Regions from separate parts of the Kocuria salsicia genome, predicted to be linked through region 2. Evidence: riboswitches for the same ligand, from Rfam matches in the RefSeq annotation. Region 2 holds a riboswitch; each other region holds the start of a gene.
The links. A riboswitch is a leader RNA that binds a small molecule or an ion and turns the genes downstream of it on or off. The one in region 2 is predicted to bind S-adenosylmethionine.
Positions count from the first base shown of each region.

Region 1 (7,421 bases), on a different contig from region 2:
CGGCCACGAGGTCCATGGCGCCGCCCATGCCCTTGACCATCTTGCCGGGAATCATCCAGTTCGCCAGGTCTCCCGTCTCGGAGACCTGCATGGCGCCCAGGATCGCCATCTTCACGTGCCCGCCGCGGATCATCCCGAAGGACGTGGCGGAGTCGAAGATCGCCGCGCCCGGCTGCAGGGTGATGGTCTGCTTGCCGGCGTTGATGAGGTCCGGGTCCTCGTCCCCCTCGTACGGGAACGGGCCCATGCCCAGCACGCCGTTCTCGGACTGCAGCACCACGCTCACCCCGGGCGGCAGGTTGTTCGCCACCAGGGTGGGGATGCCGATGCCCAGGTTCACGTAGTCGCCGTCGGCCAGTTCCGACGCCGCGATGGCCGCCATCTCGTCGCGCGTCCAGCTCATGCCGCGTCCCCTTCCGTGCGGCGGCCCGCGGTGGGCCGTTCTTCCGCGCCGCTCTCCGGCGAGCGCCGGTCCTCTGCCGCGCGCACGACGTCGCCCTCGGGCCTCGGCCGCGTGGTGCGCTGCTCGATCTCCTTGGGCACCCCGGAGTACCGCACCACGTGCTGCACGTACACGCCGGGGGTCACGATGTGGTCCGGGTCCAGCTCGCCGGGAGCCAGCACCTCCTCGACCTCCGCGAACGTGACCTTCCCGGAGGCCGCGCACACCGGGTTGAAGTTGCGGGAGGTGCGCCGGTAGACCAGGTTGCCGTCCGTGTCCCCGCGCCAGGCGTGCACGAGCGCCACGTCCGCCACGATCCCGCGCTCCTGGACGTAGGTGCGCCCGTCGAACTCGGCGGTGGGCTTGCCCTCGGCCACGGGGGTGCCCACCCCGGTGGCCGTGTAGAACGCGGGGATCCCTGCCCCACCGGCGCGCAGCCGCTCCGCGAGGGTGCCCTGCGGAGTGAACTCCACCTCCAGCTCGCCCTCCAGGAACTGGCGCGCAAACTCCCTGTTCTCCCCCACGTAGGAGGCGAGCACCTTGGAGACCTGCCGGTTCTCGAGCAGCAGCCCGAGACCCTTGCCGTCCACACCCATGTTGTTGGAGACCACGGTGAGGCCTTTGACGCCGCTGTCCCGCACCGCCTCGATGAGGTCCCGCGGAATGCCCGAGAGACCGAACCCTCCCACCGCGAGGGTCATGCCGTCCCGCAGCGTCTCGGCCAGCAGGCCGGTGACGTCGTCCCTGAGTTTGGACATGGCCGCCCTTTCCGGATTGTTCCGTGTGATCTGCCTCTCACCCTAGGAAGGGTTCACATCCTGGTCAAAGAAATCCGTGGTGCGTCGCGGAACGAGCCACATTCTGGAAAACTGGCGGTTGATCGTCCACATGGTGGACAAGCGGGACCTGGCGGGCAGAGGAGTCGGCGATGGCGGGAGCGGCGGAGCAGCCGGGCGGGGCGGAACTGGCGCCGTCGACCTCGTCGCGGGCCACGGCGACGTCGGGCACCCAGGTGGTTGGGCGGGTCGCCGCGGTGCTGCAGGCCGTGGCCGCCGCGGGAACGGCCGGCACCGCCGAGATCGCCCGCAGCACGGGACTCACCCGCCCCACCGCCCACCGCCTGCTCACCGCGCTGGCCCACGAGGGGCTGCTCGATCGGGACGGGACCGGCTCCTGGGCGCTCGGCTTCGAGCTGACCCTCCTGGGGGCGGTGGCCGCGCAGCGCTACCCGGCGCAGGACCTCGCCACTCCGCACCTGCGGCGCCTCGCGGAGGCCACGGGCGAGTCCGCGTTCTTCTCAGCCCGCCGCGGGGACGAGGTGATCTGCCTCGAACGCGCCGAGGGCTCGTTCCCCGTCCGCTCGCACGTCCTGCACGAGGGCCTGCGACTGCCCCTGGGTGTGGCCTCAGCAGGTCTGGCAATCCTCGGCCACCTCCCGGACGAGCAGCTGGAGGCGGCGCTCGCCGCGACCCGCGAGCGCCGCAGTCAGCTCGGCCCCCAGCACGACGACGCCCACGTCCGTCATCTCGTGTCCCACGTTCGCGAACACGGCTGGTCCCTGAACCCGGGGCGGATCGTGGAAGGCTCGTGGGGCATGGCCGCGGCGGTCTTCGACGCCTCCGGCCAGCCCCGCTACGCGCTGTCCCTCACGGGGATCGAGTCCCGCTTCCGCCCACCGCGGCAGCACCAGCTGGGCACCGCGCTGCTGGAGCAGGCCCACCGGCTCAGCACGGCACTGCGCACGGGCCGCGCGGCGTCGTAGTCCGTCCCGCGCTGCGTCCCGGACGGCCGTGGGCGACGGCGTCGTCACCCGCTCAGGAAGCCGTCCAGCCGCCGTCCATCGTGTAGGACGCACCGGTCATCATCCCCGCGGAGGGCCCGGCCAGGAAGGCGATCAGCTCGCCCACCTCCTCGGGCTCCACGAGCCGCTTGACCGCGGCCTCGGTGAGCATGATCTTCTCCACGACCTCCTCCTCCGCGATGCCATGGGCGGCCGCCTGGTCCGCGATCTGGCGGTCCACCAGCGGGGTGCGCACGTAGCTGGGGTTCACGCAGTTGCTCGTGACACCGTGCGCGGCACCCTCCAGCGCCACGGTCTTGGAGAGCCCCTCCAGGCCGTGCTTCGCGGCCACGTACGCGGACTTGAATTCGGACGCGCGCAGTCCGTGGACCGAGGAGACGTTGACCACCCGCCCCCAGCCCCGCTCGTACATGTGCGGCAGGGCTGCGCGAATCAGCAGGAACGGGGCCTCGAGCATGAGCATGAGGATCCGGTGGAAGTCTGCGGGGTCGAAGTCCTGGATGGGCGCCACCTTCTGGATCCCGGCGTTGTTGACGAGCACGTCCACGTCCAGGGTGAGCTCGGCGAGCGCGGCGGTGTCCGTGAGGTCCACGACCCACGCCTCACCGGCCACCTCGTCCGCGAGGCACTGTGCGGCGTCGGAGTCGATGTCCGCGATCACCACGTGGGCGCCGTCGCGTGCCAGGGCGCGGACCGCTGCGGCACCGATGCCGCTCGCACCACCCGTCACGATTGCCTTCTTGCCGTCAAGGGGTGCTGGGGACATGCTCTGGCTCCTTCGCCGTCGGGTCGTGCGCCCCACGATAGACGCCATGATTCGCCCGTCCCCCTCCATGTGCTGTTGGATGGAGGGGCAACCATCCAGAGCGGCCGAGAGATCTGGCTCGTCGAAGCCGCAGCAACCGGGGCGCGCCCGGTGCTAATGCCAGAACCGATGGAAAGGACGCACCACCCCATGCCCCACAACACCGACCGCTTCCAGACCACCCACGTGGGCTCGCTGCCCCGCACGCCCGAGCTGCTGGAGGCCAACAACCGTTTCCAGGCGGGCGAGATCGACCTCCCCCAGCTGGGCGAGGCGCTCGACGAGGGGGTCAAGGAGATCGTGCGCACCCAGCGCGAGATCGGCATCGACATCGTCAACGACGGCGAGTACGGTCACACCACGTCCGGCGCGGTGGACTACGGGGCCTGGTGGAACTACTCGTTCCACCGCCTGGGCGGGCTGACCCCCACGGACGAGGACCGCTGGAACGACGCGGAGAAGCACCGCTCCAGCCCGGGGCACATCGTGCTCACGAGCTTCCCCGACCGCCGCGACCGCGAGCGCTTCCGGGACGCCTACGAGGACCCCACGGCGGGCGTGCTGGCGCACCGCAACACGGTCTCGCAGCCCAAGATCACGGGCCCGCTGACCTACACGGGTCAGGAGGCGGTGGCCGGCGACATCCGCCGCGTGAAGGACGCGATGGCACTGAACGGGGCCACGCAGGGCTTCGTCGCCGCACTGTCCCCCGGCTCCTGCGCACGCGTGAAGAACGAGTACTACGCCACGGACGAGGAACTGGTCTACGCGTGCGCGGAGGTGATGCGCGAGGAGTACAAGGCCATCGTGGACGCCGGACTGACCGTGCAGATCGACGACCCCTCGATCGCCGAGTCCTGGGACCAGATCAACCCGGAGCCCACGGTGGAGGACTACCTGGACTTCACCCGGCTGCGCGTCGAGGCCCTGAACTACGCCCTGCGCGACCTGCCGCAGGAGCAGATCCGCTTCCACCTCTGCTGGGGCTCGTGGCACGGGCCCCACACCACGGACCTGGAGCTGAAGTACCTCGTGGACCTCATGCTCACCATCAACGCGCAGGGCTACAGCTTCGAGGCGTCCAGCCCCCGTCACGGCCACGAGTGGAAGGTCTGGGAAGAGCACCCGCTGCCCGAGGGCAAGGTGGTCTACCCCGGCATGGTCTCCCACTCGACCAACGGCGTGGAGCACCCGGAGCTCGTGGCGCAGCGCATCGAGCAGTACGCCTCCGTGGTGGGCCGCGAGAACGTCATCGCCTCCACGGACTGCGGGCTGGGCGGGCGCTTGCACCCGCAGATCGCGCTCGCGAAGCTCGGGTCGCTCGTGGAGGGCGCGCGGATCGCCTCGCAGCGCCTCTTCTGAGCCCTTCCGCCTCTTCCAGCACCGACGACGACGCCGCGCGCGCCGTCACGCGGGCCCGACACCTCCACGGGGTGCCGGGCCCGCGGTGCGTGGTGACCCCGTTCTGCCGCGGCGTCGCGGGCGTGGCCGTGCCGGTGCGCGGAGGTGACGTGCCGCCAGGGAAGCCTCGCGACGACGCCGTAACATATACGATTCTATACACGACATGCGTGACCGGGCTCACACGCATGCGTACACTGCCGTTTCAAGACCAATCGGTCGGTTATTGCATTCAGGCCCCTGCCTCTGGCACCACGGACGTCCGTCCGAAGATTCTGGAGATCCACCATGGCATCAACCACCACAGCGCCCGCGCAGGGCCACACCATGAGCCGCGAGGAGCGCAAGGTCCTCGCGGGCACGCTCGTGGGCACCACCATCGAGTGGTACGACTTCTTCATCTATGCCCAGGCCGCCGCGTTCATCCTGGCCGCGCACTTCTTCAACCCGCTCGGGGCGGAGAACGCGCAGCTCGCGCAGGTTGTCTCGTGGGCCTCCCTGGGCATCAGCTTCCTGTTCCGCCCACTGGGCGCGATCGTGGCGGGGCACATCGGCGACCGCTTCGGCCGCAAGGTCACGCTTGTGATGACCCTGTTCGGCATGGGCGCGGCCACCACGTTGATCGGCTTGCTGCCCACCTACGAGAAGATCGGCATTGCCGCTCCGATCCTGCTGGTGCTGCTGCGCATCCTGCAGGGCTTCTCCGCCGGCGGTGAGTGGGGCGGCGCGGCCCTGATGTCCGTGGAGCACGCCCCCGTGAACAAGCGCGGACTCTTCGGCGCGTACCCGCAGATCGGCGTGCCGATCGGCATGCTCATGGCCACCCTGTTCATGTTCGGCCTGAGCACGGGGCTGACGCCCCAGCAGTTCGAGTCCTGGGGTTGGCGCGTGCCGTTCCTGTTCTCCGTCGTGCTGATCTTCGTGGGCTGGCTCATCCGCCGCTCGGTGGACGAGTCCCCGGTGTTCCTGGAGATGCAGCAGCGCGCCAAGGAGTCCTCCGCGCCCCTCGGCCAGCTCTTCCGCAAGAACCCCCGCGAGGTCCTGCTCGCCGCGCTGATCTTCGCCGGCAACAACGCCGCGGGCTACCTGGTGATCGCGTTCTTCGCCTCCTACGGCACGAAGGTCCTGCACATGTCCCGGCCGGAGACCCTGGTCGCCTCCCTGGTGGGCGGCATCGGCTGGCTGATCTTCACCATGCTGGGCGGCTGGATGTCGGACAAGGTGGGACGCAGGCGCACGTTCATGATCGGCTACGGCATCATCATTGTGTGGGCCATCCCCATGTGGTGGCTGCTCAACACGGCGTCCCTGCCGCTGTTCGCTCTGGCGATCTTCGTGCTGACCATCGGCCTGGGCCCGTCCTACGGACCGCAGTCGGCCATGTACGCGGAGATGTTCCCGGCCCGCGTGCGCTACTCGGGCGTCTCGATCGGCTACGCGCTGGGCTCGATCATCGGCGGTGCGTTCGCGCCCATGATTGCCGAGCTGCTGCTCGCCCGCACCGGCCAGGCGTGGACCATCGGCGTCTACATCTCGCTGCTGTCCCTGGTGTCGTTCATCGCGGTGTGCTTCGTGAAGAAGTCGGACCAGGGCAAGGACCTGCACGTGGCGGAGGTGCACCAGGAGTACGTCCAGGCGCACCCCGGGGAGAGCGTCCCCGCCGTCGCCGGCGAGCCGGAGACCACCTCCGCACGCCGCCCCCGGCACTGACGCGCCCCTGCGTCCACCGTCCCGCGACCCCCGACGAAGGGCCGCGGGACGCCACCCGAGAACCGGCCCGGCATCCCCACGGATGCCGGGCCTTCCCGTCTCCCCCGAGCGGGCGTCACCGATTGACGTGGCTCGCACGATCGGGGAACCTGAGCAGTGAACGATCGGTCAGTAATCCTTTCCAACTAGGAGTTGCCATGTCCTCTCTGCCGCAAGCCTTCCTCGTCGGGGGCGCCCGGACACCCGTGGGCCGCTACGGCGGCGCGCTGTCCTCGGTCCGCCCGGACGACATGGCCGCCCTGTGCATCCGCTCCGTGGTGGGGGAGGCCGGGATCGACCCCGCGCTGGTGGACGAAGTGATCCTGGGCAACGCGAACGGCGCGGGCGAGGAGAACCGCAACGTGGCCCGCATGGCGTGGCTGCTCAACGGCTACCCGGACTCCGTCCCAGGCATCACGGTCAACCGGCTCTGCGCATCCGGGATGTCCGCAATCACGATCGCCTCCCAGATGGTGAAGTCCGGTGCCGCGGAGATCGTGGTGGCCGGCGGCGTGGAGTCCATGTCCCGCGCGCCGTGGGTCATGGCCAAGCCGACCACCGCCTTCGCCAAGCCAGGGGACGCGTTCGACACCTCGATCGGCTGGCGCTTCACCAACCCCGCCTTCCTGGACGGTCCGCTCTCCCGCGACGGCAAGATGACCTACTCCATGCCGGAGACCGCGGAGGAGGTGGCGCGCGTGGACGGCATCACGCGCGAGGACGCCGACGCCTTCGCCGCACAGTCCCACGAGAAGGCGCTGGCCGCGATCTGCGCCGGGCACTTCGAGAAGGAGATCATCCCCGTGGAGGTGAAGGGCCGCAAGGGTGCGGTCACTGTGGTGGACACGGACGAGGGCCCCCGCGAGGGCACCACCACCGAGGTGCTCGCGAAGCTGCGCCCGGTGGTCGCGGGCGGCTCCGTGGTCACCGCGGGCAACTCCTCCTCCCTCAACGACGGCGCCTCGGCCGTGATCGTGGCGAGCGAGCGCGCCGTGACCAAGTACGGTCTCAACGCCCGTGCGCGCGTGGTGGACGGCGCCTCGGTGGGTCTCGCCCCGGAAATCATGGGCCTCGGCCCGGTGCCGGCGTCCCAGAAGGTGCTGGAGCGGGGCGGGTGGAACGTGGGCGATCTCGGCTCCGTGGAGATCAACGAGGCCTTCGCCACGCAGTCCCTCGGCTCCATCCGCCGCCTGGGCCTGGACCCGGAGATCGTCAACCGGGAC
Region 1 covers NZ_BAAARF010000010.1:112,901-120,321, forward strand. The annotation lists gene ABD264_RS09595 (CoA transferase subunit B) at 1-403, opposite strand, end outside; gene ABD264_RS09600 (CoA transferase subunit A) at 400-1,200, opposite strand; gene ABD264_RS09605 (IclR family transcriptional regulator) at 1,371-2,204, shown strand; gene ABD264_RS09610 (3-hydroxybutyrate dehydrogenase) at 2,257-3,009, opposite strand; SAM riboswitch class I at 3,098-3,184, shown strand; gene ABD264_RS09615 (cobalamin-independent methionine synthase II family protein) at 3,199-4,410, shown strand; gene ABD264_RS09620 (MFS transporter) at 4,738-6,159, shown strand; gene ABD264_RS09625 (thiolase family protein) at 6,357-7,421, shown strand, end outside.
Region 1: linked by a shared signal. The riboswitch ahead of ABD264_RS09615 (cobalamin-independent methionine synthase II family protein) and the one ahead of ABD264_RS10275 (MetQ/NlpA family ABC transporter substrate-binding protein) in region 2 are both predicted to bind S-adenosylmethionine.

Region 2 (7,421 bases):
ATCTCCATCTTCGTCTCGTTCGTACTCGTGACGCTCGTGGTGGTGATCCGGGCCTCGAAGTCCACGGCCACCGCGGCGGACTACTACGCCGGCGGCCGCTCGTTCTCGGGAACGCAGAACGGGCTGGCCATCGCGGGCGACTACCTCTCCGCCGCCTCGTTCCTGGGCATCGTGGGAGCGATCGCCCTGCAGGGCTACGACGGCTTCCTCTACTCGATCGGCTTCTTCGTCGCGTGGCTCGTGGCGCTGCTGCTGATCGCCGAGCCCCTGCGCAACACCGGCAAGTTCACCATGGCGGACGTGCTCTCGTTCCGGCTGCGCCAGCGCCCGGTGCGCGTGGCGGCCTCCATCTCCACGCTGGCCGTGACGTTCTTCTACCTGCTGGCCCAGATGGCTGGAGCGGGCGCGCTCGTCTCCCTGCTGCTGGGCATCGGCTCCAAGGCCGGGCAGTCGCTCGTGATCGTGATCGTGGGCGTCATCATGATCGTCTACGTGCTCGTGGGCGGCATGAAGGGCACCACGTGGGTGCAGATCATCAAGGCGTGCCTGCTCGTGACCGGCGTGGCCGTGATGACCGTGTGGATCCTGGCCATGTTCGGCTTCAACTTCTCCTCGATCCTCGGGGCGGCGGTGGAGACCAACAACAACCCGGCGATGCTCGAGCCCGGGCTGAAGTACGGCGTGAGCGAGATCTCCAAGCTCGACTTCATCTCCCTGGGCCTCGCCCTGGTGCTCGGAGCCGCGGGTCTGCCGCACGTGCTGATGCGCTTCTACACGGTGCCCACCGCCAAGGAAGCCCGCAAGTCCGTGGTCTGGGCGATTTCGCTGATCGGCCTGTTCTACCTCTTCACCCTGGTGCTCGGCTTCGGTGCGGCTGCGCTGATCGGTTCGGACCGGATCAAGTCGGCACCGGGTGGTGTGAACTCGGCAGCCCCGCTGCTCGCCTACGAACTGGGCGGTTCCGTGCTCATGGGTCTCATCGCGGCGGTGGCGTTCGCCACCATCCTGGCCGTGGTCGCGGGCCTGGCCATCACGGCGTCGGCGTCGTTCGCGCACGACATCTACACCTCCGTGATCAAGAAGGGGAACTCGGACCCCCGGCAGGAGCTGCGCGTGGCCAAGACCACCGTGGTGATCATCGGCGTGATATCGATCCTCGGCGGCATCGGCGCCCAGGGGCAGAACGTGGCGTTCCTCGTGGCCCTCGCCTTCGCCGTTGCGGCCTCCGCGAACCTGCCGACGATCCTCTACTCCCTGTACTGGAAGCGCTTCACCACCCGCGGGGCGGTGCTGTCCATGTACGGAGGTCTGATCCTCTCCGTGGTGCTGATCGTCTTCTCGCCGGTGATGTCCGGCTCGGAGACCTCGATGCTCCCGGACGCTGATTTCGCCATCTACCCGCTGTCCAACCCGGGCATCATCTCCATCCCGGCGTCCTTCCTGCTCGGGTTCATCGGCTCGATCACGGAGCGCCGCAGGGAGGATCCGGTGAAGCAGGCGGAGATGGAGGTTCGCTCCCTCACCGGCGTGGGCGCGGAGAAGGCCGTCAACCACTGACCGGGGGCGCTGCCTCCAGGCTCCGCGGCTGTCGTCCGCAGGGCGGGAGCGTGTGCTACACCACCCTGTGACCTGTGTCCTTACGCCGGAAACAAGTAGTAGAATGATGGTGGTTCCCTGAATACGATCACAGCGGACACCCGCATGTGTGACAAACGTAACTAGAGGTGGAGACATGGGCATTTTCAGCTGGATCATCCTCGGTCTGATCGCGGGCGCTCTCGCCAAGCTGATCCTTCCGGGCAAGCAGGGTGGCGGGATCATCGTCACCATCATCCTCGGCATCGTGGGCGCGTTCCTCGGTGGCTGGATCGGGTCCATCATTCCCGGTCTGCACGCCGGTATCGACGAAATCAGCTTCGGCACCATCATCACGTCCGTGATCGGCGCGATCATCGTGCTGCTGATCTACGGCTTCGTGGCCGGCCGTCGCCGCTGAGTCCACAGCGGTCGCACTGACCCAGCGAACAAGGGCGTCACCTCCGGGTGGCGCCCTTGTTCCGTACCCGGGTCCGTATCCGTGCCCCAGGCCGTGTCCGCACCCGGGCGGGTCCGCGTGCGTGCCAGGGGCCGAGCACGCGGGATACTGGGGGCATGACTGAGACCCGCGCCATGACCCCCGACCTCGACGCCGCCACCAGGGATGCCCCCCGCCGCCTGGTGATCCTGGGGTCCACGGGCTCCATCGGCACGCAGGCCCTGGACGTCGTCGCGGAGGCCGCCGGGCTGCGCAGGCCGGGGGAGGGTGTAGGTCACTCGCCGTTCGAAGTCGTCGCCCTCGCTGCAGGCAGGTCCAACCTGGATCTGCTGGCCCGCCAGGCCGTCGCCTTCCGGGTGCGGGCCGTGGGTACGAGCGGTTCCGCGGACGACGCCGCCCGCCTGCGCGAGGCGCTCACGGCCGCCGCCCGCGCGTCGTCGTCGCCCGTGCCCGAGATCCTGCACGGCTCGGACGCCGCGGAGCGGATCGCGGCGTGGGAGGGCGCGGACCTCGTGCTCAACGGGATCACCGGCAGCATCGGACTCGCTCCCACGCTCGCCGCCCTCGGGGCGGGTCGGCGGGTGGCGCTGGCCAACAAGGAGTCGCTGATCGCCGGCGGCCCGCTCGTGAAACGCGCAGCCGCGGCCACAGGACTCGAGGACGCCCTGATCCCGGTGGACTCGGAACACTCCGCGATCGCCCAGGCGCTGCGCTCCGGCACGGCCGCGGAGGTGGACCGCCTGGTGCTGACGGCCTCCGGCGGTCCGTTCCGCGGGATGACGCGCGCGCAGCTGGCGGAGGTGACCCCCGAGCAGGCGCTGCGCCACCCCACGTGGGACATGGGCGTGATGGTGACCACCAACTCCGCGACCATGGTGAACAAGGCCCTGGAGGTGCTGGAGGCGAGCCTGCTCTTTGACGTGCCGCTGGAGCGGATCGACGTCACCGTCCACCCGCAGTCCGTGGTGCACTCCATGGTCCAGTTCGTGGACGGCTCCACCCTCGCGCAGGTCTCGCCGCCGGACATGCGCCTTCCCATCGCGCTCGGCCTCGGCTGGCCCCACCGTGTGCCGGGCGCGGCCGCCGCGTGCGACTGGACGCGGGCGGCCGAGTGGACCTTCGAGCCGCTGGACCCGGTGGCGTTCCCCGCCGTGGAGCTCATGAAGAGCGCGGGAACCACCGGCGGCACGGCACCGGCGGTGTTCAACGCGGCCAACGAGCAGGCCGTCCACGCCTTCCACCGCTCGCAGCTGGGTTTCACGGAGATCGTGGACATGGTCGAGTGGGTGCTGGGGGAGCACGACGTCGTCGCGCAGCCGGGTCTCGAGGACGTCCTGGCCGCCGAGCAGTGGGCCCGCCGTGTCGCGGACGAGCGCATTGCGGGGCGCCGTTGAGGTCCCGGGGCGTCACGGTTCGTCACACGTCGCGTGCTACGATTCTGTGCGGATGACGAGATCCGGCGCGTAGCTCTGGCTGGCCGGACGGCAACCCTCTCCCGTAGCGGGGTGCCCCAGATGACCATCCGGCCGCGATTCGATGCGATCACGGCAAGTGCGGTTTTTCTCTGAAATGGCACATGCCTGATCTGCACCCTCCGTCCAGTGCGGGACCGTTTGCGCGGCGCAACCACTCCCGACCCTGGAAAGGCACGATCATGCGAACCAAGCGTCTGATTCCCCTCGTTCTGGCCACCACCCTGGGCCTCTCCCTGACCGCGTGCGGTGGCGGGTCCGACAACACGGACCCGGCCGCGGACGGCAAGATCACCATCGGCATCGTGGGGGCCACGCCGGTGCAGGACGCCCTCAAGGAAGTGGCCGCCGAGAACGACGTCACCGTGGAGTTCGTGGACTTCAGCGACTACAGCCAGCCGAACCCCGCGCTGAAGAGCGGCGACATCGACATGAACTGGTTCCAGCACATCGCGTACCTCGCGGACTACAACAACAACTCCGGGGACACCATCACCCCGGTGGGCTCCACCTCCATCTTCCCGCTGGGGCTGTACTCCAAGACGCTGAAGTCCGTTGACGACTTCAAGCAGGGGGACGAGATCGCGGTTCCCAACGACTCGATCAACCTCTCCCGCTCGCTGAACCTGCTCAAGCAGCAGGGTCTGGTGAGCTTCACGAAGGACACGATCGCCCCCACCGAGCAGGACGTGGATACGGACAAGTCCAAGATCAAGGTGCGCCCGGTCTCTGCGGAGCAGACCGTGCTCTCGATGGACTCCGTGGCCGCCTCCGTGGTGAACAACGACTTCCTCGACCGTGCCAATCTCGAGCCCAAGTCCGCGCTGGCCCAGGACGACCCCACGGCGGACAGCGCCAAGGTGTACGACAACATCTTCGCGTCCACCGAGGCCAACGCGGACGACGAGACCCTGAAGAAGGTCGCCGGGTTCTACTACGACGACAAGGTCCAGGAGGCCGAGAAGAAGGAGACCAAGGGCACCGCGGTCCCCACCAAGGTGGACCAGCAGGAGCTCAAGGACCTCCTCACGCGCTACTCCCAGGACCTGAAGGACCAGACCAAGTGAGTGCAGCCCCCGCCGCCGGGGACACCCTGGTCAGCTTCCGCGACGTCAGCAAGGTCTTCACCACCGGGCCCAAGCGACGCCCCCGTGAGGTCACCGCCGTGGACGGTGTGACCCTGGACGTCAAGCGCGGGGAGATCTTCGCCGTGATCGGCTACTCGGGCGCGGGAAAGTCCACCCTGGTGCGGCTGATCAACGGTTTGGAGACCACCACGTCCGGCACCCTGGAGGTCGGTGGCCAGCAGGTCAGCGGCCGGTCGGAGACCCAGCTCGCCTCCGTGCGCCACAACATCGGGATGATCTTCCAGCAGTTCAACCTGTTCACCTCGCGCACCGTGGCCGGGAACATCGAGTACCCGCTGCGCCGGGCGGGGTGGAAGCCCGAGGAGCGCCGGGCACGTGTCACGGAGCTGCTCGAGTTCGTGGGGCTCACCGAGCGGGCCCGCAACTACCCGGAGCAGCTCTCGGGCGGGCAGAAGCAGCGCGTGGGCATTGCCCGGGCGCTCGCGTCCAACCCCGAGCTGCTGCTCGCGGACGAGTCCACCTCCGCGCTGGACCCCGAGACCACGCAGGAGGTTCTCGCGCTGCTGCGCCGGGTGAACCGCGAACTGGGGATCACCGTGGTGCTCATCACCCACGAGATGGACGTGGTGCGTGCCATCGCAGACCGCGTGGCCGTGATGGACAGCGGTCGCGTGGTCGAGGTGGGGACCACCGCAGACGTCTTCGCGCACCCGCAGGCCGAGACCACCCGCAAGTTCGTGGGTTCCGTGATGCACACGGTGCCCAACGCCGCGGAGGTCGAGAAGCTGCGCCGCGAGCACCCGGGACGGCTGGTCATGGTGGACGTGCGCGACCAGAACCGGATCGGCGAGGTGCTCTCGGACGCAGCACGCACGGACGTGCGCTTCAACATCGCCTTCGGAGGGATCTCCATCCTGCAGTCCAGGTCCTTCGGGACGCTCACGCTGTCCCTCACGGGCCCGCCGGACGCCGTCGAACGGACCGTCGATGCCCTCCGGGCGGTCACCAAGGTTGAGGAGGTGGCTGAGTGATGGAGTGGTCCACACTGGCACCGCAGCTGCTGAGCGCCACGGGGCTCACGCTCTACATGGTCACCGTGACCCTCGTGCTGGCCGGGTTCATCGGCCTGGCCGTGGGCATGGGGCTCTACGTGACCCGGCGAGGAAGCATCATGGAGAACGGGGCGGTCTTCACCGTCCTGAACCTCCTGGTGAACTTCGTGCGCCCGATCCCGTTCATCATCCTGCTGGCCGCCCTCGGCAAGCTCACGGAGAGCGTGGTGGGGACCCGGCTGGGCCCCAACGCCGCGATCTTCGCCATGACCATCGGGGCCACCTTCGCGGTGGCGCGGATCGTGGAGCAGAACCTCATGACGGTGGATCCCGGCGTGATCGAGGCGGCCCGCTCCATGGGCGTCTCGCGCTGGAAGATCATCACCACGGTGATCCTGCCCGAGGCACTGGGCCCGCTGGTCCTGGGCTACACGTTCCTGGTCATCGGCATCACGGACATGTCCGCGATGGCGGGCGCGATCGGCGCCGGCGGCCTGGGTGACTTCGCCCTGCGCCTGGGCTACCAGCGCTTCAACGACCAGGTGACGTGGGCCGCGGTGATCGTGATCATCATCCTGGTCCAGCTGGTGCAGTTCTTCGGCAACTGGCTCGCGCGCAGGATCATGCGCCGCTGAGGCGCCCCCGCGAGTTCCCGACGCCGCCCCGGCAGCCTGTGCGCTGCCGGGGCGTCGTGGTGTTCGGCGGGTCACGCGCGGCTGCCGCGTGTCGGACGAGTGGGGCACAATGGGGGAAGTCTTTCCCACGGGGCGCGTGTCGCGGGCCCCGCACGCCAAATTCCCTGGAGGAAATTCGTGACCTCGGTCAACCTCGGCATGCCGGCGGCACCCCAGCCGGTCCTCTCACCCAGGCGCCCGACCCGCCAGATCCGCGTGGGCTCGGTGGGTGTCGGCTCGCAGAGCCCCATCAGCGTCCAGTCGATGACCACCACTCCCACGACGAACATCAACGCCACGCTGCAGCAGATCGCGGAGCTCAACGCCGCGGGCTGCGACATCGTGCGCGTGGCGTGCCCGTCCCAGGACGACGCGGACGCCCTGCCGATCATCGCCATGAAGTCCCCGATCCCGGTGATCGCGGACATCCACTTCCAGCCGAAGTACGTCTACGCGGCCATCGACGCCGGGTGCGCGGGAGTTCGCGTGAACCCGGGCAACATCCGCAAGTTCGACGACCAGATCGAGGGCATCTCCCGCGCCGCGGAGGCGGCGGGGGTCTCCATCCGCATCGGCGTCAACGCCGGTTCCCTGGACAAGCGGCTGCTGCAGAAGTACGGCAAGGCCACCCCGGAGGCGCTCATGGAGTCCGCCGTGTGGGAGGCCTCGCTGTTCGAGCAGCACGACTTCCACGACTTCAAGATCTCCGTGAAGCACAACGACCCCGTGACCATGGTCCGCGCCTACCAGCTGCTGGCCGAGCGGGGGGACTGGCCCCTGCACCTCGGCGTGACCGAGGCCGGGCCGGCGCTGCAGGGAACGGTGAAGTCCGCCACCGCGTTCGGCATCCTGCTCTCCCAGGGCATCGGTGACACCATCCGCGTCTCCCTCTCCGCGCCGCCGGTGGAGGAGGTCAAGGTGGGCAACCAGATCCTGCAGTCCCTGGGGCTGCGCCCCCGCAAGCTGGAGATCGTCTCCTGCCCCTCGTGCGGGCGCGCCCAGGTGGACGTCTACAAGCTCGCCGAAGAGGTCAACGAGGGTCTCGCCCACCTCACGGTGCCGCTGCGCGTGGCCGTGATGGGCTGCGTCGTCAACGGACC
Region 2 covers NZ_BAAARF010000012.1:75,200-82,620, reverse strand. The annotation lists gene ABD264_RS10290 (solute symporter family protein) at 1-1,557, shown strand, start outside; gene ABD264_RS10285 (GlsB/YeaQ/YmgE family stress response membrane protein) at 1,733-1,996, shown strand; gene dxr (1-deoxy-D-xylulose-5-phosphate reductoisomerase) at 2,170-3,429, shown strand; SAM riboswitch class IV at 3,481-3,595, shown strand; gene ABD264_RS10275 (MetQ/NlpA family ABC transporter substrate-binding protein) at 3,690-4,574, shown strand; gene ABD264_RS10270 (methionine ABC transporter ATP-binding protein) at 4,571-5,626, shown strand; gene ABD264_RS10265 (methionine ABC transporter permease) at 5,626-6,282, shown strand; gene ispG (flavodoxin-dependent (E)-4-hydroxy-3-methylbut-2-enyl-diphosphate synthase) at 6,460-7,421, shown strand, end outside.

Region 3 (7,421 bases), on a different contig from region 2:
GACCCACGCGAATGGGATGCGGGGCGGCGGGTGGAGTCGTGGTCATGTGATTGCCGTTCCGGGAGCGAGGGGAATACGAACGAAGACGATCCAAGTGTTATCCACCTGGGAGGTTCTGAGGATTCCCCTCATGGCTCCGAGACGTTCTCGCATCCCCGTGAGTCCGTACCCCGAGGTGGGGAACCGTGCGGGCGTGTCCGGATGGGGCTCGGGGTTGGACGATGTGATGGTCAGGCTCTGGTCGTTCGTCGTGATATCGAGCTGAACCACTGACCCGTGCAGTGCGTGCCGGATGATGTTGCCCGTGATCTCACGAAGACACCTACAGGCCAGCCGCTCTGTGTCCGGATTCGTCACAACCTGTGTCACCTGGTAATTGGCCACTGGGGTGAACTCACTGTCCATGAGCAACCCCACCACTTCCTGCCACGTGCGGCTGAGGCCGGTGCGTCCGGTTTCGGGGAGCGGGCCTAAGTCGTCCCGCAGCATGCCGACCAGCCAGCGAAGGTCCGTGAGTCCTTGCTGGGCCTCTTCCTGGATGCGGAGATTCCGCGCGTGGAACTCTGGAGGAAGTTCGCGGTCCATGGAGCGGCTCAACAGCACCACGTGGGAGAGCTGCGCCGCGAGCGTGTCATGGATGGTTCTGGCCAGTTCCACCCGTTCGTCCCGGCGGCGCTGCTGGAAGGCCAGCTTGTCCGCCGACCGACGAATGGCGTTCATGTACACCCAGGTCCCTGAACACACGGCGGTGATTAGCAGGAAGCCGAGGAACACGTAGGTCGACCACGGAACCTGGGGGTACGCTACCGCGCTGAGTACGAACACCAGGTGCGCGCTAGCCACAGTCATCCATGAGACGCGAAGGTGGCCAGAGGCGGACAGGTCCACGAGAGCGGGCATCAGGATCAGGAATCCGCTACTCGCCGTGAGGTCGCCGTCCAGGAGCAACAGCACCTCCAGGACGCAGGGAAGTATCCAGAACAGCGGGCGCTTCATGGCCAGCAGGCCCATGAGCACCACGGCCGCCTCGATGAGCATCCCCGGCAGGTTGGAGAAATTGCCCAGAATCACGAACACCAAGTTGAACGCCACCGCCACGCACACCAACTGGGGTCGCAGGGCGGCGGAAGCCGAGAGAAACCCGGCACCTTGTGGTTCCGGAGGGCGTGATCCCGTAGGGGAACGGGCCATCAGCCACGGGGCGGAATGTGTCACCATGGGTCTCCGATGTGTCTATCTGCTCGGCCGTCGTCGGTAGAGAGGACCCGGCCCGGAAAAGTTTACCTTCAGTGTGAGTTGGACCCCTTCAGAGGTCCGTGTTGTGAAGTTTGCCGGGAGTAGCTTTTTGACCCATGTGCGCCCCCGCTGCTTTGGCGCGGGCCGTAGCGGTCTGATCCGACACACCCAATGCACGTCCTCGCCCGTGAGGTTCACCGGAATGATCCCCATGCCCAGCCGGCCCAGCGTGCAGGGGCGGTGAGCAGCGCGCGGATCAGCTCCGGATCATTGATGTGGTGATCGCCCATGGGGCCCATGGTCCCACCGGAGCCTTGTTCCGAACAGACCGGCGCACCGGGTCATCGTATTTTTCCTGACCCGCGGCATGGGTAGGATGTGCGCAGATCGATCATGAGTTCCGACGTTCAGCCCTGGCTTGTCGGACGGCAACCCTCTCCCGTAGCGGGGTGCCCCAGGTGAGGATCGGGCCGCATGACACACCGCATGTGGCAAGTACGGCGCAGCACCAGCGCGCTGGACCCGCAGAGTAGGCCGCCCGTGGGTGGCGCACGGGGCGCGGGTCGCGAGCACCCGAAGGACACAGCATGAGCAAGCGGATTTCCGTGAACGCCTTTGACATGACGTGCGTGGGCCACCAGAGCTTCGGCCTGTGGCGTCACCCCCGGTCCCGGGCCACGGAGTACAACACCATCGAGTACTGGACCAACCTGGCCAAGACCCTGGAGAAGGGCAAATTCGACGCCCTGTTCCTCGCGGACGTGGTCGGTATTTACGACATCTACCGCAACTCCGCGGCACCGGCCGTGCGGGACGGCGCGCAGGTCCCGGTCAACGACCCGTTCATGCAGGTCTCGGCCATGGCCGCCGTGACGGAGCACCTGGGCTTCGGCGTCACGAGCGCAGTGACCTACGAGCAGCCCTACACCCTCGCCCGGAAGTTCGCCACGCTGGACCACCTCACGCGCGGGCGCGTGGGCTTCAACGTGGTCACCTCCTACCTGCCCTCCGCCGCTGAGAACCAGGGGCTGCCGCGCCAGATCGAGCACGACCAGCGCTACGAGATCGCGGAGGAGTTCCTGGACGTGTGCTACAAGCTCTGGGAGGGCTCGTGGGAGGACGACGCCGTGGTGAAGGACCGCGAATCCGGGGTCTACGCGGACCCCACCAAGGTGCACCCCATCCGGCACGCCGGCGAGCACTTCACGGTTCCCGGGGCCGGGCTGACCGAGCCGTCCCCGCAGCGCACGCCGCTGATCTTCCAGGCGGGTGCGTCCTCGCGCGGGCAGGCGTTCGCCGGGCGGCACGCGGAGGCGGTGTTCATCGGCGGCACCCGCCCGGACCTCACCCGGTACATGACGGACAAGATCCGCGAGCAGGCGCAGGCCCAGGGCCGGGACCCGGAGGACGTGAAGATCTACGCGATGCTCTCCGTGGTGGTCGCGGACACGGATGAGGAGGCCGCGGAGAAGTACCGTGACTACCTGCAGTACGTGGACCTGGAGGCGTCCCAGGCGATCATCGGCGGCTGGTCCGGCGTGGACCTCTCCCAGTTCCCGGAGGACGAGGCCCTGAACTACATCAAGACCGACTCCATCCAGTCCTTCCTCACCCCGTTCACCCTCCAGGCGAAGGACAAGCGGTGGACGCGCGAGGAGATCGCCAAGCACTGCGCCCTGGGCGGGATGGGCGCCGTGATCGTGGGCTCTCCGTCCACCGTGGCGGACGAGCTGGAGCGCTGGGTGGACGAGGGCGGCCTGGACGGCATCAACCTGGCCTACCACGTGAGCCCGGGCTCCTTCGAGGACTTCGTGGAGTACGTGGTCCCCGAACTGCAGGCCCGCGGCCGCTACCGCACCGAGTACGAGGGCTCCACCCTGCGCGAGTCCCTCTACGGCGCCGGCCAGGACCGCGTGAAGGACACGCACCCCGCCGCGGCCTACCGGGGCGCGTTCGCGGACGCGTGCTCCGTGGCCACGGCCAGTTCCCGCTGAGCGGCGGCCCGGGACGCAGGGAGGACGACGCCGCACGGCCGGGTTGCCGGGGCACCCCACTCGGGTGGGACAACGGCCCGTTTCCCGCCCGGGGTCCGCGCCGCCGGGGCCCTGTTCCGGACGGCACTAGTTCCGGACGGTGCCGCAGCGGGCGGCGCAGGGTGGCGGGCGTGCGCGCGGACCGGGCAGAGCGGATGCCGGAGGGCGGCGTGGTGATGCTCGCGTTCCAGGCGATGGACCGCGGTCGGGCGGTCGTCTCCTTTGACCACGCCGTGGGCCCGGCCTGGCGCTGGCACCCCGAGGTGATGGCGGACCACCTCCTGCGGGCCGGCTTCCGCGAGGTCTGGCACACCATGAGCCGCCCGGACGAGGGCCACCGCTTCCCAGAGTGTCACCTGCTGGCGGTACGCAGCCTGGAACCGATCCCACAGGATCCGGTGAGCTGCGGCTGCCGAGTGGAGTGACGGTGGCCCGCCCGGCTCGTGACTGACCCGTGCGACCGCCATCCCGACACCGAGTGGCGTGGCCCGGGCTCGTGGGTCGGCCCAGGCGCCGTCGGTCGCAAGGACCTCACTCCCCGACGGCGCCATCGATCGCCTCCCGCAGCAGGTCTGCGTGGCCGCAGTGGCGCGCGTACTCCTCGACCATGTGCGTGAGCACCCACCGGGCGTTCATGTCCCCGCGGAGGGGACGGGCCACGAGCGCGTCCATCGGGTGAGCGTGCTCCGCGGCGAAGTTCTCCCACCGCTGCCGGGACTGCTCCACAGCGGCGGCCCAGTGCGTTCGCAGGGCGTCCCCGCCCGCCTCGGAGGCGGAGTCCCAGTCCCAGTCCGGGTCCTTCTCCCACTCCACGGCGTCCCACGGGGAGCACTGCCGCTGCCCGCTGAGCACGTAGCAGAACCAGTGGTCCTCCACGTAGGTGAGGTGGCGGAGCATGCCGCCCAGGGTCATGGTGCTGGGCAGGGGACGTTCGTGCAGCTGCGCCGTGCTGAGCCCCTCGGTCTTCCACGCGACCGTAGCGCGCAGGTATTCCAGGAACCCCAGCAGGGTGGCGGTCTCGTCGCCCTGCTGGGGTGGTTCGGATCGGTGGGTCGTGTCCGTGGGTGTCTCGTCCATGGGGTCACGCTAGACCTTCCCGTAGCTCGGTCTGCCGGAAGGCCCACCACGGGCCGGCGGGTGCGACGTCGTCGTGCGGGCCCCGGTGGCCCGTCACCTGGCAGTGCGGCGAGCCCCGGCGCACCGGTTCGGCATCCGGGTGGTGCGGCCTACAATTATGGTGAGGCTCACACTGCGAGTCGCACGAACGCAACTGCTACGAAGGAGTAGCCATGAAGGTTTTCGCCCATGCCGAGCCCGGTGCCCCGGCGGAGGAGATCGAGCTGGAGAAGCCCCAGCTCACGGGTTCCGAGGTGCTGATCCGCGTCACGAACTCGGGGGTGTGCCACTCGGACGTCCACGCTCAGGACGGGTACTTCGACCTGGGCAGCGCGGGGCGTCGCGAGCTGACCGCCTCGGGCGCGCAGTACCCGGTGGTGCTGGGCCACGAGATCGTGGGAGAGGTGGTGGAGGTGGGCCCGCAGGCCACGGTGCAGCCGGGGGACACCAAGTACATCGTCTACCCCTGGGTCGGGTGCGGTGAGTGCCAGGCCTGCCAGGAGGACCGCGAGAACTACTGCAGCGGCGCCAAGCGCAACCTCTCGGTGGCACTCAACGGCGGCTACGCGGAGGAGGTCCTGGTTCCAGGGGACCGCTACCTGGTGCCGCTCGGGGACATCGAGCCTTCCTTCGGTGCCACGCTGGCCTGCTCTGGGCTGACGTCCTACTCGGCCATCCAGAAGATCATCCCGGTCCCCGCGGACAAGCCGGTTGCGGTCATCGGCGCCGGTGGTGTGGGGCTCATGACCATTGCGCTGCTCAAGGCACTGGGCCACGAGAACATCGTGGCGGTGGACATGAGTGAGAAGGCACTGGAGAACGCCACCGCAATGGGTGCCACGGCAACCGTGGTAGCGGGTGGCGAGGCCCTCCACAAGGACATCGTGGCGGCCGGCGGGGAGAAGATCGCCGCGGCCATCGACCTGGTCAACAACGGGGACACCTCCAGCGCCGCCCTGTTCGCCCTGGCCAACGGCGGCACACTGGTGAGCGTGGGGCTGTTCGGCGGCCAGTTCACGTTCCCCACCGCGCTCGTGGCGTTCAACCTGCTGAACATCCGCGGCAACTTCGTGGGCAGCCTGCCCGAGCTCAAGGAGCTTGTGAAGCTCGCCCAGGACACGGATCTGCCCAGGCCGCCCATCACGGAGCTCCCGCTCACCGCACAGGAGGTCAACTCCGCGCTGGACGGCCTGCGCAACCGCACGTTCAACGGCCGGACGGTGCTCGTGGCCTCCTGAGCCGTCGCGGCGCGGGCGCCGCACTACGAGGACAACGACGCCGCCGCCACCCGGCTACCCCGGGTGGCGGCGTCGTCGTACCACCTCAGAGCAGCCCGGAGGTGAGGCGGCAGACGTTCTCCACGAACTTGCGGCCCAGGGGCCGCTTCTCCCAGACGCCGAGGTCCAGGCGCGTGGAGTGCGCGGTGAACTGCTCCACGATCCGCTCCATCCGCTCGCGGAACCCGTGGTCCACGATCATCACGGAGACCTCGAGGTCCAGCGCGAACGAGCGCTCGTCCATGTTGGAGGAGCCGATCACCGAGACAATGTCGTCCACCAGCACGAACTTGGCGTGCAGCACGGTGGGGGAGCTGTAGCGGTGGATCTGCACCCCGGCGCGCGCGAGCTCCGAGTAGTAGGAGTTCTGGGCGTGCTGCGCGAGGAACTGGTCCGAGGTCTCACCCACGAACAGTTGGATCCGCACCCCCGCCTGGGCCTCCGTGGTGAGCGCGTGCAGCAGGGACTCGTCCGGTACGAAATACGGGCTGGAGATCACCACGCGGTGGTTGGCGTTGTAGATCAGGTGGTTGAACAGCCGCAGGTTGTTCTCGGTCTCGAATCCGGGCCCGGAGGGCACCACCTGCGCGAACATGGGCCCGGAGGCCTGCTCCAGGGCGGCGGGGGACTCGTCCAGCAGCAGGTCGTCGGTCTCCGAGTACCAGTCCGAGACGAACACCGCGTTGAGCTCTGTGACCACGGCGCCGGTACCCCGGATCATGAGGTCCTTCCACTGCCGTCCCTTCCGCACGTTCTTCGACTTGTTGTACGAGCGGTGGATGATGTTCTGCGAACCGGTGTAGGCCACCTGCCCGTCCACGACCAGGATCTTGCGGTGGTTGCGCAGGTCCGGGCGCTGCCACTCCCCGCGCCACGGGCGGATGGGGAGCATCCGCCGCCACGGCACCCCGGATCGGTCGAACTCGCGGACCAGCTCCGCGTACCCGGGGTAGCCCAGGGACCCCACGTGGTCGATGAGGATGCGCACCCGCACGCCGCGCTCGTGGGCACGGATCAGGGCGTTGAGCAGGTCCCTGGAGACCTCGTCCACGGCCACGATGTAGAACTCGAAGTGCACGTAGTCCGTGGCGGCGTCCACGTCCGCCGCCATCCGGGCCATGTTTCGGTGGTTGTCCGGGAGGATCTCGAAGTCATTGCCGCCCACCATGGGAAGCGCCCCGAGGTTCTGGTTGAGCGCCGCGGTGGTGCGCACCCACTCCGGGTACCGGTCGAACTCTGGGCCCAGGGCCACGCCCTCCGGGGTGTTCTCCTGGATCACGTGGTTCATCCGGGCCTGCTTGTCCATGCGGCGCCGCGACAGCCGGGAGGAGCCCAGCACCAGGAAGAGCACGAGGCCCGCGTAGGGCAGCAGGAACACGGCCAGCAGCCAGGCCAGCGCTACGGAGGGGCGGCGCTGGTGGGGGATCCAGCCCAGCGCCACGAGTTTCGCCACGAGGTCCAGCACCGCGAGGGCGACCAGAATCCACTCGGGCACGGTGTCCGCGGGCAGCAGGTTGAAGGGGATCCAGGGGTTCATGCTTGCGGTTCCATCAGGGGTGGGGGAGGTGGTACGAGACCCCGGCGGCGCCGGTCGGCGACCAGCGAACCCTCCAGCTCCAGCTCCCCGTTCATCACGGGGCCGGTGAACCCACCCGTTCCCACGATCTGCCCGGAGGCCAGCTCGACCCCCGCGAAGCGCGAGTACGGGGACTCGGTGGCGAAGTGCGCGCCGGCCTCGCTGGCACCGCGCGCCCAGTCC
Region 3 covers NZ_BAAARF010000010.1:74,584-82,004, reverse strand. The annotation lists gene ABD264_RS09460 (response regulator) at 1-46, opposite strand, end outside; gene ABD264_RS09455 (sensor histidine kinase) at 43-1,098, opposite strand; SAM riboswitch class IV at 1,626-1,740, shown strand; gene ABD264_RS09450 (LLM class flavin-dependent oxidoreductase) at 1,824-3,230, shown strand; gene ABD264_RS09445 (hypothetical protein) at 3,401-3,694, shown strand; gene ABD264_RS09440 (DinB family protein) at 3,801-4,346, opposite strand; gene ABD264_RS09435 (alcohol dehydrogenase) at 4,559-5,623, shown strand; gene cls (cardiolipin synthase) at 5,709-7,199, opposite strand; gene ABD264_RS09425 (GNAT family N-acetyltransferase) at 7,196-7,421, opposite strand, start outside.
Region 3: linked by a shared signal. The riboswitch ahead of ABD264_RS09450 (LLM class flavin-dependent oxidoreductase) and the one ahead of ABD264_RS10275 (MetQ/NlpA family ABC transporter substrate-binding protein) in region 2 are both predicted to bind S-adenosylmethionine.

Region 4 (7,421 bases), on a different contig from region 2:
GGCACACCGGCACCGTTGCAGCGCACGACCACCTCGGCCGCAGTGCCCTCGGGGATGAGCTCACGCCCCTGCCTGCTGGGCGCCGCCCTGACCCCCGCGCCGATCACCGGCACCGAGTCCCACGGATCCTCCCAGGACCCAACCTCCATGCTCTCCACCACAGTCATGGCGTTCCGTCCTCCCCGGATATTCGAAACTTTATTCGACTCCTGAGACGGTGCCAAGGCCGTCCGACACGCATAAGCGACTCGACGCGCTCCAACCCACCGCACCCTCCACCCGGAATACCCCGCCTGCCCGCGAAGTTCTCCTGTGAACCGGCACCGCCCCTGGTGTCCGGAGCACGGAGAAGGAGCAAGTAAATGACACGCATCGCAGTCCTGGGCGGCACGGGATACGCCGGGAGCAACATCGCAGCGGCGGGTGTCCGGCGCGGGCACCAGGTCACCGCCTGGAGCAGGAACGCCCCCGAGCACCCGGTGGCGGGCGTCGAGTACCGCACGGGCGACGTCGCCGACCCCACCGTGGTGGCCGCAGCCCTGGAGGGCACGGACGTGGTGCTCACCGCCCTGTCCCCGCGCGGCACGCTGGCCGGAGAGGGCGTGATGCGCGCCGTCGAGAAGGGCATTGCGGAGCAGGCCATGGCCCGGGGCATCCGCTTCGGAATGGTCGGCGGGGCTGGCTCCCTGCGGGTCAGCGAGGGCGGCCCGAAGGTCTACGACGCCCCGGACTTCAACCCTGAGTGGCGCCGGGACTCCGTGGAGGTCGAGACCGTGATGACAGACCTGGCCGAGACCCCCGAGTCCTTCGACTGGTTCGTGATCTCCCCCGCCGGAGAGTTCGGCGCGTGGAACCCCGGCGAGCACACCGGTTCCTACCGCACGAGCAGCGAGGTGCTGCTCACCGACGAGTCGGGGCGTTCGGTGATCTCCGGGGCGGACTTCGGGGAGGCGTTCCTCGACGAGGTGGAGCGCCCGGCGCACCACCGCGAGCGCTTCGGGGTGGCCTACTGAGCGGTTGACGACTGCGCGCGGCCCGTAGCCGGCGCGGGGGGGTGAGTGGTGGGTGGAGCGCCGGAGGGCCGCGTAGCGAGGCAACCCGGCTTCTCCAGCACCCGGCCGCACACCGTTCCCACCTCTCCTGCGTCCTCGGTGCCCCCGGGGCCCAGTGCCCCAGACCCTTGCAGCCCTGCTGCACCCACCGTGCCCCGATCCGTGCCACACGGCGTCATGTGCGGCGGGTTCCGGGTTGTCCGCCCCGCGGCGGGTGTGGTTGTGTGGTGGTACAGGAATCACGAGTTCCGGCCCAACAGCCCTGGCTGGCCGGACGGCAACCCTCTGACGCTGTCGTGGGGTGCCCCAGGTGATGATTCGGCCCGTGACCACACCGGTGCGGGCAAGGACGGCGTCCGGTTCCCCTGCGCTTCGTGACGCCCCGGTCTGAAGGACTGTTCATGGGCCACGCCGCATCCGGCCGCACCGACGAGACTCTTCTGCCCCGCCCCGCGGGCACCGTTACAACAAGTGGCGGGCACGACGACGCCGCGCGCACCGCCGCTGCCGAGGCGCAGCTCCCCGGTGCCACCCCCAGCACACCTCACGGCACCGCCCCAGGCCTGTCTCCCGCTGCTGCTTCTAGCGGCCTGCGGGCCGCGGGCGCAGCGGTGCGCTCGAAGAAGCGGGTGCTGGCGGCGTCGTTCGTGGGCACGACCATCGAGTGGTACGACTTCTACCTCTACGGGGCGGCGGCCGCCCTGGTGTTCAACCACTATTTCTTCCCGCAGGGCTCGGGCGTGGGAGCGGTGATCGCCTCGTTCGCGACCTTCGCGATCGCGTTCTTCTTCCGTCCCCTGGGCGGGATCATCGCGGGCCATCTGGGGGACCGGATCGGGCGCAAGGCGCTGCTCGTGGCGTCCTTGCTGACCATGGGGCTGGCGACCACGGCGATCGGTCTGCTGCCCGGTTTTGGGCGGATCGGCTGGGCCGCGGTGGTGCTGCTGGTGGCCTGCCGGATCCTGCAGGGGCTCTCCGCGGGGATGGAGTGGGGTGGTTCGGCCGTGCTGTCGGTGGAGCACGCCCCCTCCGGGCTGCGGGGGCTGTTCGGCTCGTTCACGCAGGTCGGCTCGGCGGCGGGGATGCTGCTGTCCACCGCGTTCTTCGCCGTGGTGCAGGCCGTGACCACGCCGGAGCAGTTCCAGGCGTGGGGCTGGCGCGTGCCGTTCGTGTTCTCGGCGGTGCTCGTGGTGATCGGGCTGGTCATCCGCGCCGGTGTCACGGATGCCGAGGAGTTCCGCGAGGTCAGGGCGGAGGAGAAGCGCGCCGTCTCCCCCGTGCGCGAGGTACTGCGCGAATACCCGCGCGGTGTGCTCGTGTGCGTGGGGCAGCGCATGGTCCAGCCGGCGATCTTCTCGGTCCTCACCGTCTACACGCTCACCTACGTGACCCAGCACCGCGGTCAGAGCCAGTGGGTCATGGTCTCCATCCTGATCGCGGCGGCCGTGGGGATCGTGGGCGGACCCTTGTGGGGATGGCTCTCGGACCGTGTGGGCCGCCGCCGGATCTCCGGGATCGCGGCCGCACTGGTCGGCGTGTTCGTGTGGCCCTACTTCCTCTTCCTGGACCACGGCCCACTGGCCCTGCTGCCGTTCGTGTACCTCGTGGGCCTGGCCGTGCTGCACGACAGCATCTACGGCCCCCAGGCGGCACTGTTCGCCGAGCAGTTCCCCGTGCACCTGCGCTACTCAGGGGTCTCCCTGGGCTACCAGGTGGGCACGATCCTCTCGGGCGGGCTGACCCCCATGATCGCCGCGTGGCTCGTGGCGCGCGGTGGGGGAACGCCGTGGCTGCTGTGCGGCTACCTCAGCGTCCTCGCCGTGGTCTCCGTGGTCACCGCCCGCATGGCGCGGGACTCCGTGGCCGACGGCGCCCGGGCAGTCCCCGTGCCCGTCCGCGCCCCGGTCCCCTCCTGAGCGACCGGTCCGACGACGTCGCCCGCCTGCCCGAGCGCCGCTCCGCCCGGCTCGGACCGCCGCTTCCCGACCGTCCGCACCATCACCCGTCCCCGTGAAAGGCCCCCATGCCCCGTCCGCTGCTGTTCAACGCGTTCGAGATGCCCGTGCCCGTCCACCAGTCCCCCGGGCTGTGGCGCCACCCCGAGGACGAGTCCCGCAACTACGTCTCACCGACCCACTGGGAGCGGGAGGCGAGGACGATCGAGGCAGCGGGGTTCCACGGCATCTTCCTCGCGGACGTCCTCGGGCTCTACGATGTCTACGGCGGCACCCCGGACGCCGCCCTGCGCGGCGGGGTGCAGGTCCCCCAGCTGGATCCCCTGCTGCTCGCGCCCCTGCTCGCACGGGCCACGGAGCACCTCGCCGTGGGAGTGACCGCCTCGGTGACCTACGCGGCGCCCTACGACCTCGCCCGGCGCTTCGCCACCCTTGACGCCCTCACGGACGGACGCATCGCGTGGAACGTGGTGACCTCCTACCAGGAGTCCGCCGCGCGCAACCTCGGTCTGGGGACGCAGCTGCCCCACGACGAGCGCTACGACCGCGCGGACGAGTACATGGACGTGGTCTACGCCCTGTGGGAGGGCTCCTACGCGGAGGATGCGTACGCCGCGGACCGGGACAGCGGCGTCGTCGTGGATCCCGCGAAGGTGCGCGGCGCGGGCCACCACGGCACGTACTTCGACGTCACCGCCCCCTCCCTGACGGCCCCCACCCGCCAGCGCACCCCGTACCTCTTCCAGGCGGGGGCCTCCCCTCGTGGGCTCGCGTTCGCCGCGAAGCACGCCGAGGCCGTCTTCTTCTCCGGTCCCACGCCCGAGCACGTCGCCCGGTGGACCGGCAGGCTCCGCGAGGAGGCCGAAGCCGCCGGGCGCGATCCACGCTCCGTCAAGGCGTTCACGAACGTCGCCGTGGTCGTGGCCGAGACGGGTGACGCGGCCCACGAGCGCTTGGCCGAGTACACCCGGTACGTGGACGTGCCCGCGGCTCTCGCGCTGTTCGGCGGGTGGACCGGGGTGGACCTCTCCGATGCGGACCCCGACGCTCCACTGGAGCATGTCGAGACGGACGCCAACCGTTCGGCGCTCGCGTCGTTCACGACCATGGACCCGGACGCCTCGTGGACGCCACGGCGCGTGGCGGAGTTCGTGGCGATCGGCGGTCGAGGTCCCGTGATCACGGGCTCCCCGGAGGAGATCGCGGACGAGCTGGAGCGCTGGGCGCGGGTCGCGGACGTGGACGGCTTCAACGTCAACGCGTGCGTGCGCCCCGCGGACTTCGAGCGCTTCGGGCGCTTTGTGGCGCCGGTGCTGCGCGAGCGGGGTGTGCTGGCACCGGCGGCCACCGTGGGCGGCGCCGGGGACTCCGGTACAGGGGACGACGGCGCGGCGCGAGTTCCCTCCGCCCGCGAGGTCTTCGGCGGTGCCGGGCCCCGGCTGCCGCTGGACCACCCGGGGGCCGCGCACCGCAGATGAGCCGGGCGGCGTCGTCATCCGGGGCCCTGGAACCCCGGAGGCCCCGTCCGGCACCCGCGTCACCGGGTGCCGGACGGGGCCGGCGGGTAGGGAACGTGCTCAGGGCTGGGCGGGCAGCACGTACCGTCCGGTCCTGTCCGTGGCCAGGGCGAGGGAGGAGATGTGCTGGACCTCGCCGTCGGGCCCCGGCTCGTTGGAGCGCAGCATGTCCGGGCGCTCGAAGTCCAGGCCGGTGACGTGGCACGTGAGCAGTTCGTCGGAGGGGTTGCCGTCCGCGTCCGTGTAGGGCAGCTCGATCCCGTCGTCCGTGCGGCGCAGGTAGTAGCGCCCGCGGGTGGCGATCGCCGTCAGCGGAGTGGCCACGAGCGCGATCAGCACCGCGAAGATCGGGGAGAACGGGGCGATCCCGGGTCCGAAGGCCCCGAAGAACATGGCGATCGAGATCCCGGCGGACAGGCCCAGGGAGACCAGGCCCACGGGGTTCCAGTTGTGCAGCATGCCCCGGCGGAACTCGGGGACCTTGGGCGAGAGGCCCAGCACGTGCTTGTTGACCACGATGTCCGTGGCCACCGTGACGATCCACGCGATGGCGCAGTTCGCGTAGAAGCTGAGCACCGTGTTGAGGAAGTCGAACATGTTCAGCTCCATCAGCGTCAGCGCAATCGCCAGGTTCACGCCCACGAACACCAGGCGCCCGGGGTAGGTGCGGGTCACGCGGGTGAACGAGTTGGTCCACGCCAGGGACCCGGAGTAGGCGTTGGTCACGTTGATCTTGATCTGGGAGATCACCACGAGCACCACCGCCAGCACCATGGCCAGCCACCCCGGCATCATGTGCTGGTAGACGCCCAGGAACTGGTGCACGGGCTCGTTGGCCGTGGCCGACGCCGCGGGGTCCAGGCGCGCGATCAGGTACACCGTGATGAACAGCCCGGTGATCTGCTTGGCGGCCCCGAAGACCACCCACCCCGGCCCGGCCAGGATCACGGCACGCCACCACGCCACGCGGTTCTCCTCCGTCTTGGGCGGCATGAAGCGCAGGTAGTCGATCTGCTCCGCGATCTGCGCGATCAGCGACAGGCACACGCCGGCGGCGAGCATCACGGCGGCGAAGCTGGGGCCCTGCCCGCTCTCACCGCGGTAGTCCAGGAACTCCCCCACCGAGGAGGGGTCCGAGACCACCAGGTAGCCCACAGGGATCACCATCAGCACGAGCCACAGCGGGGTGGTCCACACCTGCACCCGGGCCAGGGACTTCATTCCGTAGATCACCAGCGGGATCACGATGATCGTGGCGATCGCGTAGCCCACGGGTTTGGGGATCCCCAGGCCCAGTTCGAGCCCCTGCGCCATGATCGAGCCCTCGAGCGCGAAGAGGATGAACGTGAACGTGGCGAAGATGACGTTGGTGATGATCGAGCCGTAGTACCCGAAACCGGAGCCGCGGGTGATCAGGTCCAGGTCCAGGTTGTAGCGGGCCGCGTAGTACGCCAGCGGCAGCCCCGTCACGAAGATGATCACGGCGGCCAGGAGGATCCCCAGCAGGGCGTTCGTGGTGCCGTGGGCCATGCCGATGTTCGCGCCGATCGAGAAGTCGGCGAGGTAGGCGATGCCGCCCAGCGCGCTCGTGGCCACGACACCCGGTCCCCACTGCCGGTAGGAGCGCGGGGCGAAGCGCAGGGTGTAGTCCTCCAGGCTCTCCTTCGCGGCCGAGCGGGCTCCGCCCTCTGCAGTGCCGGCCGTTGCAGCCCCGGCACCCGGACTGGTGCCGGGTGGTTCCGAGGGGGAGAGTTCACTGCGGGATTTCACGTCCAGGGACATGCCGCCGTCCTTTCGTCGCTCACGGGAGCTGACCCCGGAGCGGGATCCCCACCGGGCGGGGCACGCCCGGGGACCCGCGGTGTCCGCGGATGCCTCGATCCTGACGCGGTCGTGTTTCCGGCGTGTTGACGGCCTGAGTGCAGCGTGTGACGCCCAGGGCCTGCGTGTAACGATCTGTCGACGGCGCCCCGCCCGGCGGGCGGTGTCCCGGCCCGAGGGGCGCGTCGCGGCCGCCGGGCACGACGGCGCGGGGCGGCGACGTCGCGAACGGCCAGTGCGGCGTCGTCGTAGCGAGCGGCGCTCAGGCCTCGAAGAGCGGGCGCCCGAGGTAGTCCGCCGCGTCCTGCGACACCCCCGGGGGCACGGCGAAGAGCCCGGAGCCGGTGTGGCGCAGGTACTCGCTGAGCGCGTCCTGGCGGGCGAGCTTCTTCTGGATGGGCACGAAACCGGTGGCGGGGTCCTTGACCATGGCGATGAAGAACAGCCCGACGTCCATGTTGCCCACGGTGTCCGTGCCGTCCGCGTAGTTGTAGCCGCGGCGCAGCATCTGCACACCGTCGTTGGTGTCCGGGTGGGCCAGGCGCACGTGGGAGTCCTCGGGCACGATCGGCTGGTTGCCGGAGCCCATCATCCCCAGGTCCACGGGCGTGAACTCCTCGCCGCCGGACAGCGGTGCCCCGCTGCCCTTGGTGCGCCCGATGATCTTCTCCTGGCCGGTGAGCGACTCCCGGTCCCACGTCTCCAGGATCATCCGGATCCGCCGGGCTACCAGGTAGGTGCCGCCGCGCAGCCAGGAGTCGTCGGTGACCCACACGTGGTCCTGGATCGCGGAGGCGTCCTCGGCCTTGAGGTTCGCGGTTCCGTCCTTGAAGCCGAAGAGGTTCCGGGGCGTGGCCTGCTCGGTGGAGGTCGATGAGGTGCGGCCGAAGCCCAGCTGCATCCAGCGGGTGGAGACCACTCCGAAGCCCATGCGGATCAGGTTGTGCACGGCGTGGACGGCCACCTGCGGGTCATCGGCGCACGCCTGGATGCACAGGTCTCCGCCGGTGCGCGCGTCTTCGAGCTTGTCCCCCGGGAAGTGGGGCAGCTCGACCAGCCCCTCCGGAAGCCTGGAC
Region 4 covers NZ_BAAARF010000003.1:471,491-478,911, forward strand. The annotation lists gene ABD264_RS02130 (hypothetical protein) at 1-167, opposite strand, end outside; gene ABD264_RS02135 (NAD(P)-dependent oxidoreductase) at 363-1,013, shown strand; SAM riboswitch class IV at 1,290-1,408, shown strand; gene ABD264_RS02140 (MFS transporter) at 1,454-2,968, shown strand; gene ABD264_RS02145 (NtaA/DmoA family FMN-dependent monooxygenase) at 3,076-4,485, shown strand; gene ABD264_RS02150 (purine-cytosine permease family protein) at 4,585-6,306, opposite strand; gene efeB (iron uptake transporter deferrochelatase/peroxidase subunit) at 6,608-7,421, opposite strand, start outside.
Region 4: linked by a shared signal. The riboswitch ahead of ABD264_RS02140 (MFS transporter) and the one ahead of ABD264_RS10275 (MetQ/NlpA family ABC transporter substrate-binding protein) in region 2 are both predicted to bind S-adenosylmethionine.